One region of the Priestia sp. FSL P4-0332 genome, then DNA from elsewhere that is predicted to be linked to it. Evidence: riboswitches for the same ligand, from Rfam matches in the RefSeq annotation. Region 1 holds a riboswitch; each other region holds the start of a gene.
What was found. A riboswitch is a leader RNA that binds a small molecule or an ion and turns the genes downstream of it on or off. The one in region 1 is predicted to bind cyclic di-AMP.
Positions count from the first base shown of each region.

Region 2: it holds a riboswitch for cyclic di-AMP, as region 1 does, so the genes downstream of both, MKY06_RS02320 (cation:dicarboxylate symporter family transporter) here and kdpF (K(+)-transporting ATPase subunit F) in region 1, are expected to answer to the same signal.
Region 3: it holds a riboswitch for cyclic di-AMP, as region 1 does, so the genes downstream of both, MKY06_RS27155 (APC family permease) here and kdpF (K(+)-transporting ATPase subunit F) in region 1, are expected to answer to the same signal.

Region 1 covers NZ_JBBOUA010000001.1:3,038,740-3,046,701, forward strand. Annotated here, with positions in the region: gene kdpC (potassium-transporting ATPase subunit KdpC) at 1-510, opposite strand, end outside; gene kdpB (potassium-transporting ATPase subunit KdpB) at 524-2,599, opposite strand; gene kdpA (potassium-transporting ATPase subunit KdpA) at 2,621-4,282, opposite strand; gene kdpF (K(+)-transporting ATPase subunit F) at 4,307-4,387, opposite strand; cyclic di-AMP (ydaO/yuaA leader) riboswitch at 4,766-4,906, opposite strand; gene MKY06_RS15490 (hypothetical protein) at 4,922-5,059, opposite strand; cyclic di-AMP (ydaO/yuaA leader) riboswitch at 5,132-5,274, opposite strand; gene MKY06_RS15495 (undecaprenyldiphospho-muramoylpentapeptide beta-N-acetylglucosaminyltransferase) at 5,661-6,728, opposite strand; gene MKY06_RS15500 (CHY zinc finger protein) at 6,906-7,241, shown strand; gene MKY06_RS15505 (ArsR/SmtB family transcription factor) at 7,261-7,575, opposite strand; gene MKY06_RS15510 (putative quinol monooxygenase) at 7,780-7,962, shown strand, end outside.
Region 2 covers NZ_JBBOUA010000001.1:426,508-434,469, reverse strand. Annotated here, with positions in the region: gene MKY06_RS02345 (hypothetical protein) at 1-1, opposite strand, end outside; gene MKY06_RS02340 (APC family permease) at 323-1,636, shown strand; gene MKY06_RS02335 (EcsC family protein) at 1,854-2,639, opposite strand; gene MKY06_RS02330 (DedA family protein) at 2,664-3,269, opposite strand; gene ytvI (sporulation integral membrane protein YtvI) at 3,430-4,461, opposite strand; gene MKY06_RS02320 (cation:dicarboxylate symporter family transporter) at 4,674-5,933, opposite strand; cyclic di-AMP (ydaO/yuaA leader) riboswitch at 6,040-6,179, opposite strand; gene MKY06_RS02315 (undecaprenyl-diphosphate phosphatase) at 6,453-7,277, opposite strand; gene MKY06_RS02310 (hypothetical protein) at 7,735-7,962, shown strand, end outside.
Region 3 covers NZ_JBBOUA010000002.1:44,610-52,571, reverse strand. Annotated here, with positions in the region: gene MKY06_RS27155 (APC family permease) at 1-1,603, opposite strand, end outside; cyclic di-AMP (ydaO/yuaA leader) riboswitch at 1,732-1,876, opposite strand; gene MKY06_RS27150 (phospholipase D-like domain-containing protein) at 2,199-3,116, opposite strand; gene MKY06_RS27145 (class I SAM-dependent methyltransferase) at 3,340-3,897, shown strand; gene MKY06_RS27140 (response regulator transcription factor) at 4,024-4,710, shown strand; gene MKY06_RS27135 (sensor histidine kinase) at 4,707-6,206, shown strand; gene MKY06_RS27130 (DedA family protein) at 6,193-6,744, shown strand; gene MKY06_RS27125 (NUDIX hydrolase) at 7,172-7,633, shown strand.

The DNA of each region.
Region 1 (7,962 bases):
AAAAGCTCCTTGCTGAGTATGTTCTTTGATCAGCTCTTTTAGCGTGTTGGTGTTAATATGCGCTGCTTTTGCTACGCGCTCTACTTGTGCATATGCAGCTTGTGGCGTAATATCCGGATCGAGTCCAGAAGCCGAATTTGTGACGGCATCAATTGGAATTCCGCCTTTTGGTACCTCGTTTTCTTTTTTCCACGCCGCTACTGATCTTTCGATACGGTTCGTAAGATCTTTATTTGAAGGTGCTAAATTCAACGAGCCAGACCCTGCCCCGTTATAATCAATACTAGAGACTCTGCCATGAAAAAATGCATTGCTCGTAAACTGCTGCCCTATCAGCTTAGAACCGATAACTTGATGCTTGTTTGAATAGATTAAGCTGCCATTTGCTTTACTTGGAATAGCCGTCTGAGCAATGCCTGTCATCACAACAGGATAAATAAGACCACAAAGAATTATCATCATAATTGTTAAGCGAACAATAATGCTTCCCATTCGTTCTGTTTGTATCATCGTTTCTTCTCCTCTACATTACAAATGAAAGTAGTAAGTCAATCGCTTTAATCCCAATGAAGGGAACCAATACCCCACCTAATCCGTAAATGAACAAATTTTTTCGCAGCAGGGCGTTAGAACTCATCGGCTTATACGCAATTCCCTTCATGGCTAAGGGAATTAACAGCGGGATAATGACCGCATTAAAAATAAGCGCTGACAATACGGCAGATAGAGGTGAATTCAGCTTCATTACGTTAAGAGCCTCCATTTGCGGAATCGCCAAGGTAAACATGGCTGGAATAATAGCGAAATACTTAGCAATATCGTTTGCGATACTGAATGTAGTTAAGGCACCCCTTGTCATTAATAGCTGTTTTCCAATTGAAACGACTTCAATGATTTTAGTGGGATCAGAATCTAAGTCCACCATATTTGCTGCTTCTTTAGCAGCTGAGGTTCCGCTGTTCATTGCTAAGCCAACATCAGCTTGAGCAAGCGCAGGGGCATCGTTTGTCCCGTCACCTGTCATAGCAACTAGCTTTCCTTGCTGCTGTTCATATTTAATTACTTGAATCTTGTCTTCTGGCTTGCATTCCGCAATAAATTCATCTACTCCAGCTTCTTTTGCAATGGTTGCAGCGGTTAACGGATTATCTCCTGTACACATAACCGTTTTAATACCCATTCTACGAAGTTCATCAAAGCGTTCTTTCATTCCTGGTTTTACCGTGTCTTTTAAATAAATTAAGCCATAGATTTTATCATCATCGGCGACGGCAAGCGGCGTGCCACCAGCTCCTGCAATTTCGTTTGCTTTTTGCTGCAAATCAGAGGGAACCTTCCCGCCCTTTGACTCTACCCATGCCGTGACGGCGTCCACTGCCCCTTTTCGTACAGATACATTCTCTAAGTCAATACCGCTCATTCGCGTTTCAGCTTTGAATTCTACAAATGTTCCCTGCGTTTTTCTAAGATCTTCTACTCCCATACGGCTTTGAATAAAATCAACAACTGAGCGCCCTTCTGGCGTTTCGTCGTAAAGAGAAGAAACAAACGCCCATTTGTAAAGTTCACGTTCGTCTATGCCTTCTACAGTCGTTAATTGATGAGCCATTCGGTTTCCAAACGTAATGGTGCCGGTTTTATCTAAAATAATTGTATTGATGTCACCAGCTGCTTCTACTGCTTTTCCTGACATGGCGATCACGTTAAACTGAGTAACTCGGTCCATCCCAGCAATTCCAATAGCCGATAATAATCCTCCAATTGTCGTAGGAATGAGGCAGACGAGCAGTGAAATTAAAATAGCCGTGTCGAGCTGAAAATGTAAGTAATTTGTAAATACAGGAAGCGTCACAACAACTAGTAAGAAAATAATCGTCAGACTTGTTAAAACCGTGTTTAGCGCAATTTCATTTGGCGTTTTTTGACGCTCTGCTCCTTCAACAAGCGAAATCATTTTATCTAAAAATGATTCACCTTGCTCACACGTAATTTTAACTGTAATTTCATCGCTGACAACTCTTGTACCTCCCGTTACAGAGTTAAAATCTCCCCCTGCTTCTTTCATAACAGGTGCCGATTCACCCGTAATAGCCGATTCATCAACAGACGCCAGTCCTTTAATGATTTCTCCATCTCCAGGAATCATCTCGCCTTGTGAAACGACGACGATGTCTCCTTTTTTTAGTTGCGATGCCGAAACTTGTATCATTTGCCCGTTTTGAAGTTTATTAGCTGTAATGTCACCTTTCGATTGCTTTAATGAGTTTGCCTGCGCTTTTCCTCGTCCTTCTGCTAATGCTTCTGCAAAATTAGCAAAAACAATTGTGAAAAATAAAACGAGGGATACGGCAATATTAAAGCCTGCGCTTACTGTACTTTCTCCGAAAAGGTCTGGAACAACAGCTAAAAAAAGCGTAATAACAAACCCGATTTCTACTACGAACATGATAGGGTTTTTTATCATCGTTCTTGGACTTAGCTTGATAAAAGCCTGCTTTACTGATTGAATAAAAATCGATGAAGTTTGTTTATCTACAGAACCTTGAATGTGACTGTTACGATCTAATTCAAGATTATTCATAAAATTCCGTTTATTCATTATAATCCTCCGCTTTCTTGATTACAGTGTCAAATACTCAGCAACCGGCCCAAGTACAAGCACCGGGAAAAACGTAAGCGCCCCTACAATAACGGTAGTTCCAATTAAAATGCCGCTAAATAAAGACGTATCCGTTTTAAATGTCCCAGGTGTTTCAGGAACAAGCTGCTTAGATGCTAGTGAGCTCGATACCGCCAGCATCGTAATTAGTCCGAAGTAGCGTCCAATATACATAACAATTCCCGTAGAAATGTTCCAAAACGGAGTTGCGTCACCGAGTCCTTCAAAACCGGATCCATTGTTTGCTGCTGACGACGTAAATTCATACAGTGCCTGGCTTAACCCGTGAAAGCCTGGGTTTGATATACCTTCCATTCCTAAATGAGTAGTGAGCGCTACGGCGGTTCCCCCTAAAATTAGCAGCGGCTGCAGAATAAGCGTCACGGCAATGAGCTTCATTTCTTTTCCTTCAATTTTTTTACCTACGTATTCCGGGGTTCTTCCAACCATTAAACCTGATAAAAATACGGCGATGATGACGTACATCATGACATTCATAAATCCTGCTCCGACACCGCCAAATACGGTATTTAACATCATATTTCCAAGTGTCAATAACCCGGTAAGAGGCGTAAGGGTATCGTGCATGGCATTGACTGCGCCTGTTTCACTTGCTGTCGTCACGATGGCGTACAGAGTTGACATGCCGACACCAAAACGAACTTCTTTCCCTTCCATATAACCGCTCGCTTCATTCAAATGAAAAGCATCAAGTCTAGGGTTGCCACCCCACTCTGTTACAAACGCTGTACTTAAGATAACAATAAAGAGCATACTCATCGATATAAACAAGATGCGACCTTGTTTACGCTGTCCGATCATTTTTCCGTACGTAAAAGGAAGTGCGGTTGGCAACAAAAGCATAAGGACGATTTGTAATACATTGCTCCACGCATTAGGATTTTCAAATGGATGAGCTGAATTGACACCAAAAAATCCCCCTCCGTTGTTGCCTAGCTCTTTGATTGAAAGAAAAGAAGCAACTGGTCCCCTTGCTATTTGCTGGGATGCCCCTTCTAATGTATGGGCAGTCACCGTTCCGCTTAACGTTTGAGGAACACCTAAAAACGCAAATAAAATGCCTGTTATAAAAGCAATAGGAAGTAAAACATGCGTAATTGATTTCACAAAATCAACAAAAAAGTTTCCCATGTCCTTCCCTGCCAACCCACGAATAAAAGCGATTGCTACTGCAAGGGCTGTTGCTGGTGCAGCAAACATCATAAATACAACGGCGGCCATCTGCGAGAAATAAGACAAACCTGATTCACCGCTGTAGTGCTGCAAGTTCGTATTTGTCATAAAACTAATGGCCGTGTTAAAAGCAAGGGCCGGATCCATTCCTTTGATGTGGCTTGGGTTAAGCGGCAGTACCGCTTGAAACCGGAAGATAAGATACACCACAAAAATCATAAACGTATTCGCCAAAACGAGAGCAAGTGCATATTGCTTCCACGTCTGATTATGCCCTTTAATTCCTGCCGCTTTAAACATCACCGATTCTATCTTCCCTACCAAGCTAGTGTTTTTATCGTTTGAAAACACATTCGCTATATAAATACCTACGGGCTTTGCAATAAGCGCTACAAAAACAAGCAGCAGCGCAACTGATAGTAGAAAAATTCCCACGTTTTATTCCTCCGCTTATTAAAATTGTTCTGGATTTAACAGTACATATACTAAATAAATTAAAACGAGAACTGAAATACCTAACAAAATGAACGACATGTTCACTTCTCCTCTCTTTCGTCTACTACATGAGACGACCAGCAAATAATTCCGTACATAGCAGCTGTTAATATGGCAAGCGTTCCAAGCATGATTATATCCAAGTTGCTCCCTCCTAACTGTTTCTTACTACCCATGATTAAGCGTAGTGACTGTTTCTGTGCGTAAAGCATCACGCCCAAGTGAGCTAGCTGCGAAAGGTTATCTTTGATTGTTTAATCCTCACGTATTGTTGCTCTCGTTTTAAAAGCCCTACTATATCCTCTTTACGGTGCAGACATAACCTGCTCTCCTATTTTCCCCATTAAAAAAACCGCAGAAGAGAGTTCTCTTCCGCGGTTTAATGCACGACAAATAAGCCGTGATCGACACGAATTTTTTTACTCCCAAAACGCTTACGGAGTTAGCTGTCGGATTCGGGTTATGGAAGTAACCCTACTCAGTTAAGAGATTCACCCCTAGTACATACGTACAAAATATTGGGTCCCCCGCTCATAATTGATTAAGCGTATATTTGTTATTTAATTTTTAGACTTAATTATGGTTTTTACTGCTGCGTTTAAAACTTTGATTAGCTAACGTAGACAAATAGCGGTTTGCTAGATCAAAAGATTGCTGGTCGCACATTGCTCGGTATTCAATCAATTGAATCATTTGCTTAGATAAATGCATCTTGACGCTCCTTTCACCTATATTTTGAAAGGAGCGTACTATCCGCTGTTATAGAAAACGACCACGATTACACCATCCTCTCTCTTAACGCTTACGAAGTTAGCTGACGGGTTCGGGTCAAGAAAGTAACCCTACTCAATTAAGAGATTCACCCCTGATAATTGGGTCCTCCGCTCTTTCCTTCTCTTTCAGAAAAGACTCAGCGTTTCACAGTGGAACGTTTCATGAGAGTAATCTTACTCCTGTTAAAATTTACTGTCAACAACATTTTTTGAAATTTTAAAAGCTTTATTTTTCTATGTATATTCATTATTTTAAAATAATAGATTCGAAGAAAAAAAGGTTGTGACTGAATGTAGCCCATCTAAAGATGAACAAATGGGATACATGAGCTGAACCGCTTGTGACACCGCAGTTGATTTCTGTGCAAGACTTCGCTTTCCGCAGGAGGCTTCTTCTTGCCCTCCAATCAACTGCTAGAAGGATCTGAACAGGTGAAACCTACGTTCACTTTAACAAAAAAAACGAACCACTAATCAAACACCTTGATCAATGGTTCGTTTTTCACTTCGGCTAAAGTACGTTTGTCCCAGCCTTTTTTTTAACTCATTTTCTCAATTTCATTTACAAGAATTGAAATGGCATCCGTTTTTGTTGCTTCACGCATTGTACGCTTCATCGTACTTGCCTGCTGCTGAAGCTCATTTACTTCCCGCAAAAACACTTCTTTTGTTAACTGTTCTTCTTCCACAACCATACAGTAGCCTTTTTTCTTAAAGGACTGTGCATTTAAAATTTGATCTCCGCGGCTTTGTGCTTTTGACAAAGGAATAATCATCATCGGTTTATGAAGGGCTAAAAACTCAAAGATAGCATTTGATCCGCCGCGTGTAATCACATAATCAGTGGCCGCTAGAACATCTGGAAGCTGTTCATTTACATATTCTAACTGACGGTAGCCCGACTCTTTTTCAAGGCTTGTATCAACATTGCCTTTTCCGCACAGGTGTACAATTTGAAATTTCTTTTGCAGTTCAGGCAAGGACTCTCGAACAATTTCATTGATGCGACGTGCTCCTAAACTTCCGCCCATAATGGTTAAAATTGGGCGCTTATCATAAAAGCGAAGCCAGCTTTCCCCGTTCGCTGCGCTTCCGCTAAATAATTCTTTTCGAATAGGTGAACCAACAACCTGCACTTTTTCTTTTGGAAAATAGTTTGCCGCTTCATCAAAAGAAGTGAAAACTTTAGTGGCAAATTTCTGCGCAATTTTATTTGCCAGTCCCGGTGTTAAATCACTTTCATGAATGAACACGGGAATGTTTAGCGATTTAGCAGCCATTACAACAGGAACTGTGACAAAACCGCCTTTTGAAAACACAAGAGAAGGCTTTAACTTTTTCAGCACGCGACGTGCATCGCCAACTCCTTTTGCTACTCGAAATACATCTTTTACATTTTCCATATCTACGTATCGACGCAGCTTCCCGCTTGAAATCGCATGATATGGAACGTTTAATTTTGTAATTAATTCTTTCTCAATACCATTGTGAGAACCGACATAATGGATATCCCATTTTTCACTGTCTAATTCTTTCATAATGGCAATGTTTGGTGTTACGTGTCCAGCTGTTCCGCCTCCGGTAAAAACGATAACTTGCTTACTCATTTTTTCTTCCTCTCTTTACTTCACTTAATCGATCTGTTTTGACATCAATTTTTATCTGATCTTTTTAGCATGCAATCTGACATGTAAAACGATGGTTTTATTATAGCATTTTTCTTTTTACATATGTATGATAAGGCGTATAAAAGCATGCTATACTTTTCATAGGGAGTGATGATAATGAACAAATCTGTACCTGCAGTAAAAGGTGATACGGTGGATTCCGAAACGCGCTGTACGCACTATCATACAGCTAAAGATATTATCGCAATAAAATTTTATTGCTGTAATACATATTATCCATGCTATCAATGTCATAACGGACATGCTGATCATGATATTAAAAGGTGGCCAAAAGCTATGTTTAATAAAAAAGCTATTCTTTGCGGAGTATGTAAACATGAGCTATCAATTAATGAATACTTAACCTGTAACTCGACTTGCCCTCACTGTCGTTCTTCTTTTAATCCCGGGTGCAGCCTGCATGCACACATTTATTTTGAACAAAAAAGCTGAACAAAACATCGTTCAGCTTTTAAAATAATTGCTCATCTATATTTATAATGGAAGGAAGCAGACCTGGGAACAATTCCTCAAGATCTTCTAAACGCAAGGAATAATAGTGCTGCGTACCTTCTATACGTAGTTTGATAATTCCAGCTTCGCGAAGTACTTTAATATGATGTGATAGCGTTGATTTTGATACATTTAATTTTTGATAATACGAACAGGTCTGCTCCTTTCTTGTCGCTAAACACTGTACAATTCGCAGCCGGTTAGGATCACTCAACGCATGTAAAATAGGCGTTAATTTAATTTCAGATTTCGGTGGTTGATAAGGTTTTCTCATGCTTAAAATATAACACAGCTTCTTTTGTGTATCAATGTTCGATAACTTTCGAACTAAATTCCTTGCACTGTTATTTAATCGGTGTTATAGTTTCATTGTTCGATGATATTCGAACTTATCTTCATTTTAATCGTAAATTGAATGAAAGATTAAAAACAAAACAAATAATATAAAGCACCATCATTATTAAAGGAGGAATCACCCATGATTCATTTACAAGCTTCAATGAAAGTTAACCCAGCAAAAAGAGAAGAATTTTTAGAAAACGTACAAGAACTAATTAAGCATTCTTTACAAGAAGAAGGAAACAGCAACTATCAACTATTTGAAGATGCTTTTACACCTAACACATTTATGATGATTGAAGAGTGGAAAAGCGAAGAAGCA
Region 2 (7,962 bases), 2.6 Mb from region 1:
TCTCCTTTACCATCATTCTTAACTTTGTATACCGACAAAAATGTAACCGCATTCAAAAATTTGTTTTCGTATTTATTACAAGTAGATCACCCTAAACGAAGCTTTTTTACTTTCTTTCATTTTATGTAAAATACTTTCTAGACTCAATGGTAAAAATCAAAGTGAAAAAAAGCATTTTTTTGCTTTATCTAGCAATCAATTAAACGATCTTTATCTCTTAGCGCGCAATTTTCTCTTCTTTTTTAAAAAAAGATGACAAACCTAATAATATAGTATAATAATAAATAATGAAGAATGATTATACATAGAAAGGATGACAAATATGAATCATGAACCTTCTCTTCTTAAACAACTAAAATTATGGCATATCGTCGTGATAGGCTTAGGCTACATGGCACCTATGGCCGTTTTTGATACATTTGGCATTGTAACTGAATCAACAGATGGACATGTTTCAGGCGCTTATGCATTCACGTTGATTGCTATTTTATTTACAGCCATTAGTTACGGAAAAATGGTAAAAGCTTTTCCGGGAGCTGGTTCCTCTTATACATATGCACAGCAAGTACTGAATCCAAGCATTGGTTTTTTGGTAGGATGGACGGCTCTTCTTGATTATCTATTTCTGCCAATGATCAATGCACTTTTGACAAATATTTACCTAAGCTCTCTGTTTCCAGGTGTTCCAAAGGCCGTATGGATTATCAGCTTTGTTGTCATCATGACCATAATGAATATTTTTAGCGTTCATTTAACCGTTTCTTTTGGTACGCTATTAGTTGCTTTTCAAATTTTAGTCGCTATTATCTTTATTATTTTAAGTGCTACAACTCAAGGCCAAGAGCTATCATTTAAACCGTTTATAAGTGAATCGGCCTCTATATCTCTGTTATTAAACGGAGCAGCTATTTTATGCTTTTCTTTTTTAGGATTTGATGCTGTAACTACCATGGCCGAAGAAACACTTAAGCCTGAGAAAACCATTCCTAAAGGTATTCTCATTATTGCATGTACGGGAGGCGCCTTATTTATCACAGTTTCTTACTTTGCTCAGCTTCTTTTCCCTTCAGCCTCTTTGTTTCATGATTTAGAAGGTGCATCAGCGGAAATTGCTTATAAAATTGGCGGCCAGCTTTTTCAATCTATTTTTGTAGCAGCGGCCTTGACTTCAACTATTGCTTCTGGACTTGTCTCGCATATGAGTGCATCAAGACTTCTCTATGCAATTGGGAAAGATGGTTATCTGCCTCGGAGAATTTTTGGCTATATTCACCCTAAAACAAAGACACCTGTTTGGAACATGGTGATTATTGGTGGCCTCTCCTTAATTTCACTAGGTCTGTCTCTTGAAAAAGCTACCTCTTTAATTAATTTTGGTGCTTTAATTGCGTTCAGTTCAGTGAACATAGCGGTTTTTATCCATTATTTTATTCATCAAAACAAACGATCTCTCAGTGGATATATTTCATATGTACTTATGCCTTTACTCGGCAGTTTATTTTTATTTTTTATGTGGCTTAACTTAGAAAAAACATCCTTATTTATCGGTATTGTATGGAGTGTAATCGGAATTATTTATTTACTGATTGTTAGACGAAAAAATACTATTACCATTCCTACTTTTCATTTTGATTAAGGAACTAGACTTAACACACCTCGACATATTTCCCCAGAAATAATGTCGAAAAAAAGTAATTCAGATATAAGCAAATCAATCCCATCTAAACACGAACAAAAAGGTACATTTACTATACCAATGAAAAAATCCGAACGAGTTTGATTCTCAACCAAGAATCAAACTCGTTCGGATCTTTCTTCAACTAAAATGCTTTCGTACCAGTCTTTTTTTATTTTTAAGATTGTGAGACCTTTTCCAAAATGCGTCTTTTACGGTAAAGCATCATTCCAACTTCCCCTATATCGCTAATCGCTTGTTTGTTAATATACGCTCCAAATACCATTCCTGCTATAGGAATCATTTGAAACAGCTTTTTCCATCCCAAGTTGTCCCTGTAGGTTAGAAACACTTCTCTCCACCCTTGCAGCTGCTGCAAGCTCTGCGTTCGATTGCCGCTTGCTAATTCTTCTAAAATCGCACGCTTTCCTACAATATCAGAGGATGAAAACTGCATGCATTTGACCATGAAAATGCGTTCCTCTTGCTCAGTGGGATCGTAACCATAAGAAACAGCCACTTCTTGCAGTGTCTTAAGTGTAAGTCCCAATACAAAAGGAATATCAATCGCCAGTGTAAAAATCCCCCCTACCCCGGTTGTAGCTCCTTGCAGCTGTGCATTCTTTTTTCGGACTTCAATAAAATACTCCGCCAATCCATCCATTTCTTGCAGAGATAAATGCTGAATATCCTCTATTGAAAGCTGCTTCTTTTCTTGTAATTGAGCTGATGCTTTCTCTAGCGTGGCAGACGTATTAGCTAAATACTGGCCTCCATTATCAACATACTTAGCAATTTCATCTAATAATTTTTCTATTTTTTGATGAATGAACTTTGGCGTTACTTTATCTAAAGCTGAAAAAGGCAAGCGAGCCAGCCGCTCCCAGAAAAAAAGTCCTTTTTGGTCTTTCTCCCACTTTTCAATTTTTCGTAACTCTACTCTTAACTGCTCATGCTCTGACATATCCTCACTCTTTTCCTCGATTTATCAGCTCTGCCCTACTTGTTTATTCCGCACATATTTAATGATAAAAAACAATGCAATTAAAACAACAATTCCGATTCCAATAGGCTGCATATATTGAGACACAATCGGCCCCACCTCTTTCCACTTAGGTCCTAACTTATATCCTAAATATACGTAAATAGCCGTTACTGGAAGCATCGCAACAAATGTGTAAATAGAAAACAGCCATACATTCATTTTTGCCATCCCGCACGGAAAAGAGATAGCCGTGCGCACTCCTGGAATAAAGCGTCCAAAAAAAGCAACCCCGCTGCCGTACTTATTAAAAAAGCGATCAGCGGCGTCAATTTCTTTTTCTTTCACCAAAAAGTATTTTCCATATTTTAAAACCAGCGGTCGTCCACCGTAACGTCCCAGTGCATAAAGAGTCAACGGTCCACAAACACCGCCTACTGTACCTGCAAGGATAGCCAGATACAAGTTCATATCACCTTGATACACCCAATACCCTACTAAAGGTAAAACAAGCTCTGCCGGGACAAATTCAAACGTTAATGCTAAAATTACGCCAAAATAAGAGAGCTGTTTTAGCGCTTCAATTAAAGAAAGTAAAACCGACTCTAACAAAAATTCTCCTCCTCATGTCATTAAATCTAAGACTGCAAAACTATAATTTAGCCGATTGATAGATAAAAACCAACGCGGCATAGTTTTTTCCTTTCCCTCTTTACGTATTACGTACTACAAAAGTTTCAATAAAAAAAAGCGCTAGTTTTATCCAGCGCTTTTATAGTTTAAAGTTAATTTGAATAATACCTACTTTACGAAGAGCATCGTATAAAATAACTAAAGCCGGTCCTAAAAATAATCCGACAAAGCCTAAAAGTTTAAATCCAATGTACAAACTAACTAGTGCAGCCAAAGGCGAAATACCCATATTTGTAGAAAATACTTTCGGTTCTACTACACGTCTTACTACCGTAATGACTCCAAATAGAATAAATAAGCCGATTGCTAATGAGTCATGCCCTTGCGTAAGAGCAAAAATTCCCCATGGAACGAGCACCGATCCTGTCCCAAGGATTGGTAAGATATCGACAATTACAATTAATAAACTAAGCAGCGCGGTATACGGAACATCTAATAGCCAAAGCCCTACATAAGCCATTACAAACGTCATGACACTTAAGATAATTTGTGCCTTAATAAAACCAACCCCCGCTTGGATAAGCTGAGTGATGACAACTTGTAGCTTATATTTCGTTTCTTCTGTTAAAAATGACTTAATTTTATTTTTAATAGCAGGCAGCTCAAGGCTGATAAATACAAGCGCTACTAAATAAATAAGAAACTCTAATAGAAACCCAGGAACAGTAGCGGCAAAGCTAATGATGATTTCTACGGTACTTTTTAATAGAGAATCTAATGAATTTACGGTCTTTTCAAGCGTGCGCTCGATAGAAGAAATCACTTCTGTAGGAAGAGCGTTTGAATAGTATTTCCACTTAATAATAGTTGGATAAATCGCGGTTTCATAGATTTCTTTTACAAAGGAAGGCGCTATTTTTGAAAGAGCAACCACTTGCGTAACGATTGTCCGAACAATAAAAAATCCAATAAGTATGAGCGAAACAACATATAAAATGAAGGTCATAAGCACTGCATAGACTCTCTTCATTTTAAAAGATTGATGCAATTTCTGAACAATACCCTCAAGTGCTAATGCTGTTAATAAAGCAAACACAATTGGTAAACTGTAAGGGATTAACAAACATACGATTATTATCGAGGCGATGACCCATATTCGCTTTTTCCACATACTCTACTATCCCCCTACTAGCTAAGCTATCTCTATATTTACTGATAAAGAAAGGAACCAGTGACTGCTTTATGTAAGAATAAAATTTGGATATTTTTATACCTGATGTTACATATTATAGGGTCAATTCCCATAATAATAAAGGAATTATTATGAAAAAAGCTACTTATTCTAATTTTTTGAATAGAATAAGTAGCTTTTTAATTTATAAATTAGCCGGCTCTCATGACCTCTGTACCTTTTTTAGGGTCAAATTTGCCTTCAGATTTAGACATCACAATTGCTGCTAGTGTGTTTCCTACTAAGTTAACAACCGTACGTGCCATATCCATGATTCTGTCTACTCCAGCAATGAAGGCTAATCCTTCTGCCGGAACGCCGATTGTTCCAAGAGTAGCCAGTAATACAACAAATGATGTTCCTGGCACGGCAGCCATTCCTTTAGATGTAACCATCAATACAAGAATGAGCGTCAGCTGTTGAACGATCGTTAAATCAATACCGTACACCTGCGCTAAGAATAACGCTGCAATCGCTTGATAAAGAACGGAACCATCTAGGTTAAATGTATAACCAATTGGTACAACGAACGATACGATAGCTTTTGGACAGCCCATCTTTTCAAGTTTTTCCATGATACGCGGAAGAACTGTCTCAGAACTAGATGTACTGTATGCTAACAACAGTTCATCTTTCATATAGCGGAATAAGTGGAAGATGTTAATTCCTGCCCATTTCGCAATTCCTCCCAATACAACAAGTAGGAAGAAAATTAACGCTAAGTAAACTAAGATAACAAGCTTTCCTAATGAAAGGAGTGAATCTAAGCCGAATTTTGAAACTGTTACACCAATTAAAGCAAATACACCAATTGGAGCCACTTTCATTACAAGGTTTACCACGTGAAACATTGCGTGAGAAACGCCGTCGAAGAATTGTACAACTGGCTTCCCTCTTTCCCCAATTGCCGCTACTCCAAGTGCAAATAACACTGTAAAGAAGATAATTGCTAGCATGTCTCCTTCAACAATTGACTGGAAAAAGTTTGTCGGAACAATGTGTAAGAAAGTTTCAGCCACTGACTTTCCTTCTTGCTGTTTGGATGTTTCAACGTATTGTGAAATATCACTCTTCTGTGCTGAATGAATGTCTACACCTTGCCCAGGATGAAAAATATTAGCAACCAATACACCGATTACAATTGCAAAAGTCGTAATAATTTCAAAATAGAGAATGGTTTTAACGCCGAGCTTTCCGACCTGTTTACCGCTCCCTGCTCCTGCAACTCCAACGACTAAGCTTGAGATAACAATTGGAATAACAATCATCTTAATTAATCTTAAAAATAGGTCTCCTAGCGGCTGTAGGTATGTTACTACACGCGGATCGTTAAACCAAATTACCCCTACAAGAACACCAAGGATTAAACCGGTAAAAATCTGCGTAGCCAAACCAAAACGAATTTTTTTCATAGATGTACCTCCCCAAAGATGTATGACATTTGTATATACTTTTCTGAAAAAACAAAAAAAGACTATTCTTAAGAAAGAACAGCCTTTTACTTACGCTATTTTGGGCTCTTTCTCTCAATAAAGCAAACGGGGTTAACTGTCGGATTCGGAATTGAGAGTTTCCTACCTTTTGTAAGGATTCACCCCAAGGCAGCTTTACTGCCGATAATGATTCCCCCGCTCTATACGATTAAGCTTATTATTCAGTTTTTATAAAATTAAAACGATCTATACGTTGTCATACGTTTTTTACAGTCAATAAAACTAAACAGAAGTCTTACTTTTACTTAACTTTATACTGCACAAATATTAATTTACTATTTTTCGACACGTTTTGTCAATACCCATGTTTGTAAAACGCTTTCAAAAGGCGATAATATATATTTATGCAAAAAAGCTATTGCAACATTGCAATAGCTTTTTCTTGCTCTTTGAGTCTCTATTAGAAGTTTAAGGGACTAAAGAACACGCGTGTTTATTTTATAAAAATACAAAATATAGAATAGCTGCTAAAACAATTCGATATAGTGCAAATGGTACTAATTTGATACGATTAATTAATTTCAGGAAAAAGCGAATAGATACCAGCGCAAAAATAAAGGCGCTGATAAAACCAGCAATAAAAAACGGTAGTGCATCTGATGTGAAATACTGCCAGTTTTTAACCAATGAAAGTCCACTTGCTCCTGCCATGATTGGCACTGCCATAATAAATGTAAAATCTGCGGCTGCCTTATGGCTCATTCCAAGAAGAACCCCTCCTGAAATCGTTGAGCCTGAACGAGAAAAACCTGGCCAAAGAGCAATACATTGAAACAGTCCTATACCCAGTGCTTGTCCATAAGATATTTGGTCCACCGTCTCTACACGCGGACGTTTAGGTCCAAACAAATCTGCTAGAATCATTAATACAGCTCCGACCACTAAGCCAATTAGCACCGTATTTAAAGAAAACAAATGTTCATCAATGTAATCATCAAACAAAAGTCCTAACACTCCTGCGGGTAACAGACCAACAATTACCTGCATTAAATTCAAGCGATTTGTCGGTCCAATTGGAGCAGCTGGTTTTTTTCCTAATCCTAATAAATTAATAAAACGATCTTTAAAGATAACAACTACTGCTAAGATCGACCCTAGCTGAATAACAATTTTAAATGTATTAGCTACTGGAGATGAAAATAATTCTTTTGAATTTAACCACAGGTCATCCACAATAATCATATGCCCAGTTGACGAAACAGGAGCAAACTCTGTTAAACCTTCTACAATCCCTAAAATGATTGCTACAATAATTTCCCACATAAAGCTATGTACCTTGCCTTTCTTTCAAATTAATAAGCTTATCGCTTCGTTTTACATGCTCAACTATTTTCCTATTTTGACACTTGCTTTTTTATCATAATTGTTAAAACTATGAAATACAATGTGTATTTGCAAAAAGATAAGAATCTTTAATAATTTGTAATAAAAACCTTACATGCTATAACCAAAAAACACGATATCAGCTTTTATTTATTTTAGAAATTAGTCACTATGTTCGGTATAAATTCCGGGCCCTTAGCTAAAAATGAATCATCTAGACTATTTTTCTTTAGTGTGAAAATATGACTAAATCATTATGTTTTTTCCATCTCCTTTACTGTTATCTATCATTTTAATCAACTAGTGCTTGCTTATACGACATATCCCCTAAGTAATTTGAAACTTTTTTCTCTCTTTTCTCGTATATAGTAGTATCTTTTTTAGGAGGCTTTTTACTATGAATGGAAATGTACGTACAATGAAATGGGTCACTGCTGGGTATGAAGCCTTGCTGGGAATTCCTTTAATTGGCGCGGGGATTGTTATGGGCTTTAGTTATACTCCTCTTTTTATTGGATTTATTCTTCATGCTATCACGCTCATTTTAGCTAATAGACGAGGTTTATCTGCTTATGGAAACATACTAGGGATTGTTACCTCACTGGTTGCTTGGATTCCATTTTTA
Region 3 (7,962 bases), on a different contig from region 1:
AGAAGGTAACTAAGCGTATATCCGGATATCGTTCGTTCCATATCTCTTCCATCCTCTTTTCACTTTCACGGTCAAATGCCACATGGACAGCAATCACTGTGTCGCCAATAATTTTTGCATAGTTAATGGAATTCTCGACAGCTCTTGTTAAACCTGCAACTGGTATAATGACTACATTTCCTTCTATAGCTACTGCTTCTTTATCTCCCGGCTTGATACGGAGTTGCTTTCCTACCTCTTCATAATGGTTCTTAATACGGTGGAACAGATAAACGATAAGAGGTAAAAAGATTAAAACAGCCCATACTTGCGAGAATTTCGTTGTAAAGAAAATAAGTAGCACAGTGAAGCTGATCAAAGCTCCTATAAAATTGGTCACTAATTTCCCTTGCCAGCCAGCTGGCTTTTCTTTAAGCCATTTTACAATCATGCCTGTTTGAGATAGCGTAAATGGAATAAATACTCCAACCGCATATAAAGGAATTAACCGTTCTGTATTACCTTGAAACGCTATGATGAGCGCAATAGAGGCAATTCCGAGTGTCACAATCCCATTTGAATAACCCAAGCGATCTCCTCGCATCGTAAACATACGCGGAATATACTTATCTACAGCTAAATTGACAGCCAGTAAAGGGAAAGCTGAAAAGCCTGTATTGGCAGCCAACACTAGAATTAAAGCCGTCGTACCTTGAGCAAAATAATAGAAACCATTTCGTCCAAATACTTGGGAAGCAAGCTGGGAAACAACCGTCTCCTCTGCTTTAGGCACAATTCCAAACCAATAAGCCAAGAACATGACACCTGAAAACAAAATAGCTAAAATAATACCCATTGCAACAAGCGTACGTACTGCATTTCTTGCAGCCGGTTGTCTAAAGTTTGTTACAGCATTTGAAATAGCTTCTACGCCTGTAAGGGCTGAACACCCTGATGAAAAAGCGCGTAGTAGTAAAAATAAGCTGATTCCTGGCACTGCAGTTCCAATAGCAGGATGAACATTAGGAGATACCTGACCAGTCGCTACTTTCCACATTCCTACACCTATTAAGAGAAGTAGTGCAAGAACAAACAGATAAACAGGATACGCTAATGCTGACGCAGATTCTGTTACCCCTCTTAGGTTCAAAATCATAATAAAAATAACCAATAAGCAAGCGATGATGACCTTGTAGTCATGAAGGACAGGAAAAGCAGACGTTAACGCATCAGTTCCAGAGGAAATACTTACAGACACGGTTAAAATATAGTCTACTAATAAAGATCCTCCGGCAATAAGACCTGCATTTTCTCCGAGATTATATTTCGATACAACATACGCCCCTCCCCCTTCTGGGTACGCATAAATAATTTGGCGATACGAAAGAATAAGTGCCGTTAAAAGAATAAGTACCCCAATACCAATTGGGATGGAGTACCAAAATGCGATCATTCCAATGGTGGCAAGCACGATTAAGACTTGTTCTGGGCCGTACGCCACGGATGAAAGTGCATCAGATGAAAGAATAGCTAGGGCCTTGACCTTATTTAATTTTTGTTCGCCTAACTCTTTTGATTTAAGTGGCCTGCCAATTAACAAGCGCTTTATGGATGAATAACTCATCTAAATTCCTCCTGAAACCTTTACCATTTACTGTATTATTTTACTTTTATCATTCCCTATGGCAGAAAAAAAACACAAAAAAGAACACTAAGGTTCTGCTTAGTGTTCTTTTCAGGACAAATAAAAGCAACCCCTCTCTAAAAACGCTTATGAGGTTAGCTGTCGGATTCGGGCCTTCAAAGTAGCCCTACTTTCTTTCCAGAAAGATTCACCCCTAGTGCAAAAGCACAAAAATGGGTCCCCCACTCCTTACAGATTAAGCGATAAAAGGTATAAAAATAGCAAGATTATATATGTACGTTAGGTACTATACGCCAGAATATTAAATTTGTAAATAGGTATGTTAACTAAAAAGAGACGGTTTAAAACATCTTTTTTATTGCATATCTCTAATGTATTTTTTCCCCATAAAGTAAATAACGTTCACAAAAGTATACTTATGCGAACGAGTTGTATTATGCTTTCTTAAAGTTTTTTTGAAGTCAAAAAGAGAGCTACTACAACAAAGTAGTGCTCTCTTTTTTAATGAACTATTTATCAAAAACCTAATTGGAGTATTTTATCAAAAATAATAATAAATCCATTCCGGTGTTTTTTAGAGAGAACGTTCCCATTTAGGTATTTCATCTATTACTCTTTTGGTTAATCTGCGACTATTTGCTTTATCTTCATTAATTTCTCGTTCTACGTAGGCAATTATCTCACGATCATAAATGATACAGCTAGCTTCATCGTTTAAATAAAAACTTCGTGGGTCCCAATTGGCTGTGCTGATATTGGCTACTGTATGATCAATGATCACTACTTTTCCGTGAAAAAAACCTTTTTCATATAAGAAAATTCGAATGCCTTTGCTTAATAGTTTCTCTGTTTTAGGATAACTAGGTGGTTTAGTAAACCAGGCATCGGTATTGTCCGGCAGTAAAATATCAATTGAAACGCCTTTTTCTTTTGCCGAAATAAGCGCATCCATTAAACGTTCACTCGGAATAAAATAAGGGGTAGCAATGGTAAGCTTTGTTCTGGCACAATTAATTAGCTTAATTACCTTTTGCTCAAGTTCTTCCCCAGTTGAAAATAGCAGTTGATAGTTCGCTCTGTTAGAGTCAGAGGTATGAACATGTTGAGGAGAAAGGCGCTGTCCTGTATCTTCTTCCCAATCTTTCAGAAATTGTTGTTCAATTTCAAAAACACCTTCTCCTTTTATCCGTAGATGATAGTCACGCCAATAGCCTAATTTTTTATGGTTTCCTAAATATTCTTCTCCTATATTAAAACCTCCGAGGTAGGCTTCTTTTCCATCCACTACGACAAACTTTCGATGATTCCGATGATTAATACTATAAAAAAAGTGCTGCATGCTGGCTTTTCGACTAAATGTAAATTCAACTCCGTTTTTCTTAAGATCATTTACAAGTGTTCGGGACATATCATTTCCTCCAAAACGATCCACAGAAAGCTTAATCTTCACGCCTTCTGCTGCTCTCTCTTTCAATAGGTTAAAGAATTTCATACTAATAGTTTTTACTAATTAGGGAAGGTTTATAGATTGATTACCAGGTAAAATAAGGTAATTGCGATAGTGTGAATTTTTCTGAAGTTAGCTTAACTAAACACTTATTAATGATACATAAGAGTTTCTTAAGAATTGTTAAGATTTTTCCTCGTTCTATATTAAGGTTTGCAAGATAAAGTAAGAATTGCACACAATAATATAGAAAAGAGAGGGAAATTACATGAATGCTATTCATTTCATCCAAGAATATATTCGACATCCACGAACAGTTGGAGCTGTCATGCCAAGCTCTAAACAATTAGCCAAGGAGATGGTTAAACCGATTCCTTTTGAAAAAGTAACATGTATTGTCGAATATGGGCCGGGCACAGGTGTGTTTACAGACGAGATTATTCAGCATAAACATCCTGATACAATCTTCCTTGCAATAGAAGCAAATGAAACTTTTTATCAGATGTTAAAAGAAAAGTATGCCCACGTAGAGAATGTATATATTATTCATGGCTCTGCTGAAAATATAAAACAATATTTAAACAAATATGGAATAGTAAAAGTGGACTGTATCGTATCAGGGCTTCCTTTCACAAGTTTACCGTCATCAATATCTAGTTTTATACTACAGGAGACAGCCCATGTATTGGGGAAAGAAGGAAAGTTTATTACGTTTCAGTACTCGAAAGTAAAGCGCTCCTTTTTTTCTTCTTTTTTTGATAACATTGATTTTGAACGGGTATATTGGAATGTTCCGCCGGCTTATGTGTTTATTTGTAGTTGTTAAATGGCTGCATTGATTTTGTTTAGCTATAGTAGCAAGATTTATACCATATACTATGATGTAATAACTATTTATCAGACAAACAGTTGTGTTACCTGCTCAATTAGAGAATAGAAAGAGTGAAGCGAAATGTCAGAGAAAACAGTACTTATTGTAGATGATGAAATAGAAATAAGAAACCTTATTTCTATTTATTTAAAAAATGAAGGATATGAGGTCTTAGAAGCTTCTGACGCGTTAATTGCAATGGATATATTAAAAGAGAAAAAAGTTGATCTTATCCTCCTAGATGTTATGATGCCAGGAGTAAATGGAATAGAAGCATGTTTAAAAATTAGACAGAAGTACCACATGCCCATCATTTTTCTATCAGCCAAAACAGAAGATATGGATAAAATTCATGGGCTAGCAAGTGGAGCAGAAGATTATGTAACCAAGCCTTTTAATCCTTTAGAGCTGATGGCACGTATTAAATCTCAACTTCGTCGCTATTATATGATATCTGAAAGAGAAAACTCCACTCATATTCTCCAAAAAGGGGATTTAAAGTTAGATGAAAATCTAAGACAATTATTTGTGGGGAATAGAGAAGTCCGTTTAACTCCTAAAGAGTTTGACATCTTAGCTCTGTTACTACGTAATAAAGGACAAGTATTTAGTATTGAACAAATTTACGAATCCGTCTGGAATGAGCCTTTTTATAAATCTGACAATACGGTGATGGTTCATATTACAAAGATTCGAGATAAAATAGAAGAAAACCCCAAGAGACCAATCTATATTCAAACTGTATGGGGGGTGGGATATAAATCATGAGAAGCCTGCGTATTATTCCAAAAAAACAAAGAGTTTCGTTTCCTCCTATACGTTTAAATATGAGGCTATTTCTCATTTTCCTCATCTGTTTAACAGTTGCTGTTATTGCATTTTTTATTATTATCTTTAAGTATTCAGCATTGAATACGTTCGAAGAGCAACAAAAAAAAGAAGAGAAGAAAGAGAAAATTCTTTTTCAATTAACGGATCAACTCCAAACGAAAAATATTAAATCAGATAACATAAACGTTATTGCTTCGACAATAAAACCTATAAATAATACCCACCCTGCATTGGATTTTTTAGTGGCTAATGCTAAAGGAGATGTTATTTTTCGTACAAATAATATTCATATACATACTAAAAACGTCAGAGATATGCTTAGAGAAAAACTAACGCTTTACTCTAGTAATAATAGGGTGTCGAATACCACCTACTCTTCTTTTATCTCTCCAGTCTCATTTCGAGATGGACTTGGCTATCTCATTATGGACTCATCCACCTCAAAACTAACAATTAATCCAGCTCAATATAATCGGCAAATATATATAGCTTTTGGCTGTAGTGTTCTTATTTTTATTCTTTTGTTTATTTTATGTATGAATCCTATTACACGATATATTAAACAAATTGAGCAGGGGATTCGCAGGATTGTCAAAAAAGATTGGACATACTCTATTCCTGTAAAAGGAAAAAATGAGCTCTCTTCATTAGCGACAAATATTAATTGGATGACAGAACAGCTGAGACAACGATTTGAGAGAGAACGTGAAGTTGAACAAGCAAAGAATGAATTAATGACCAACCTTTCTCATGATTTACGAACACCTTTGACGTCTATTATTGGCTATTTGAGGTTGGTCAAGGATCAACAATATAACAATGAACAAGAGCGCCAACATTATATAGAAACAACTTACAATATTTCATTGAAATTTAAAAATCTAGTTGATGAATTGTTTGAGTATACCAAACTATCTTTATCGGATGTAGAGGCGCAATTTCAACAGGTAGATTTGAATGGAGTACTATATCAGCTAGTAGGAGAGTATACACCTATCTTTGAAAGTCAGGACCTACGTGTACATCTAACAATTCCTGATAAACCTACCCTTGTTTCTATAGATATTGAGAAGATGGTACGTGTTTTTGATAACTTGCTTTCTAATGCTGAAAAATATAGTTATAAGTCATCTGATGTGAAAATCGCATTACAGAAATCTCTAAATCAAGTTATTGTTAGTATTTCTAACGAAACCCATTATATTGAACCAGAGGAGTTAGATAAGTTATTTGAGCGATTTTACCGAATAGATAAAGCACGTTCCAGTACTGTTTCAGGATCAGGCATCGGACTTGCAATTGCTAAACGAATTGTAGATTTACACGAAGGAGAGATATGGGCAGAAAGTGAAGGAAATAGAATAATAATTTATGTTACCTTGCCTTTGCCTCCTGATACAAAGGAGAAAGAGACCATCTATGAGGATTTATGAACTAATTAGATTAGCATTAGAAATTATGTTTACGCCTATTTCTGATGATATCATAATGCTAACTCAAGTCGGTATCTGGGCTTCTAAGAGAATCAATCCTTATATGGTTTGGATGTCGTCTTGGATTACACTCTTTATAGCCCTTCTATCGTTCTTTTTAGTTGGAAGATTCTTTAGACAGGTTCCTCTAATTGAAAAATGGATGGCGAAAAAATGGTTACAAAAAGCCGAACAGCTACTTGATCGTTTTGGAGCTTGGGCGATTATGTTAGCTTTTTTTGTCCCGGGAGTTCGGCACCCCATTCATTATATAGCTGGAATTCTAAAGTTTTCGCTAAAAAAATACCTGCTAGCTAACTTTTTAGCGTCTTCCCTATACTCGGGTGGTTGGACTTTTATGATATATAAGTTTAATCAAAAAGTTGGAATCAAATTAGTATTACTTTCACTACGTCAACACTTGTCTATTGCGCTACTACTATTCTCTATTCACCTTCTATCCTTCACCTTCTACAAGGTGAAACTACAAGGTGAATAGAAAGAAAAATAAGTCATGAGGTTGTTTTTCTACTTCATATTGTTCATAAAAAGACTTGTTTTATAAAAGATGTAAGTGATACGGGACTTATTTAATTAAAGGAGCAAAATGATGTGAAATTGATACAACAACTTTTCTCTTCAATTTATTTGTTTTTATTAATATTAGGAGTTGTATTAGTTATTTGGGAATTGATAAATTTATTATTACATGTTAAAAACAACTTACAATGACAATTAATTGGGCTTAAGTAGCTATGTGGTTGCAAAAGGCTGCATACGACAAAAAAGAACCCTAATTTTGCAAGGGTTCTTTTTTTGATGTTTTCCGAAAAGAGTGATTATGTGAATTGAAATTGTATGTAATATACATAAAGTTTAGTTTTTTTATGATAATCGTAGATAGATTAATGAAAGGATGTTACAAAATGAAATTCAAATATACAGTTTGTTTTATTAAAAAAGGAAATAAAATCCTTATGTTAAATCGAGAAAAAGCACCGATTATGGGATTGTGGAACGGCGTGGGAGGCAAAATCGAAAATGGTGAATCTCCCGAAGAAGCTGCAATTCGTGAAGTGTGGGAGGAAACAGGTATTCAATTAGATAGTTTTGTATCCCAAGGAGTAATAACATGGGAGACCCCAGAGGGTATAGTTGATGGGATACATGTTTTTTTAGGAGAATTGAACAGGGACTTTAAGAATAATACTCCGCAAATGATCCGAGAAGGTATTTTAGATTGGAAGGAAATTGATTGGATACTGAATCCAAATAATCTTGGCATACCGGAAAAAGTGCCTCAATACCTACCTGTTTTATTGAAGCAAAAAGGACACCATTTCTTTACTTATAAAAAAGGTAATATGCTACATGAAAAGAGATTGTAGAAGTTACCAATAATATGTTTTATGTTAACTAATTTTGTATTAGATATATTCCCTAAAAATCAGGAAAAACGACTGTCTTTAGACGGTTGTTTTCTCTGGTATATGTAACTCTTATCTATGATTATAATTCCTTATCATAGGATAATCCATTTGATAGAGGCTCCTCTTCTCCTCATAAGTATCTCCCCAGCCCCTCCAAAGGGTGATATATGGAATATGACTTGCAATTATATTATGTGATTTATTACATAAGCAAAGGATGAATATAGGTCAATGTTCCGCACGCAAGCAAAATACATCGTTTTGGACAATTAACTATTCCTAAGGAT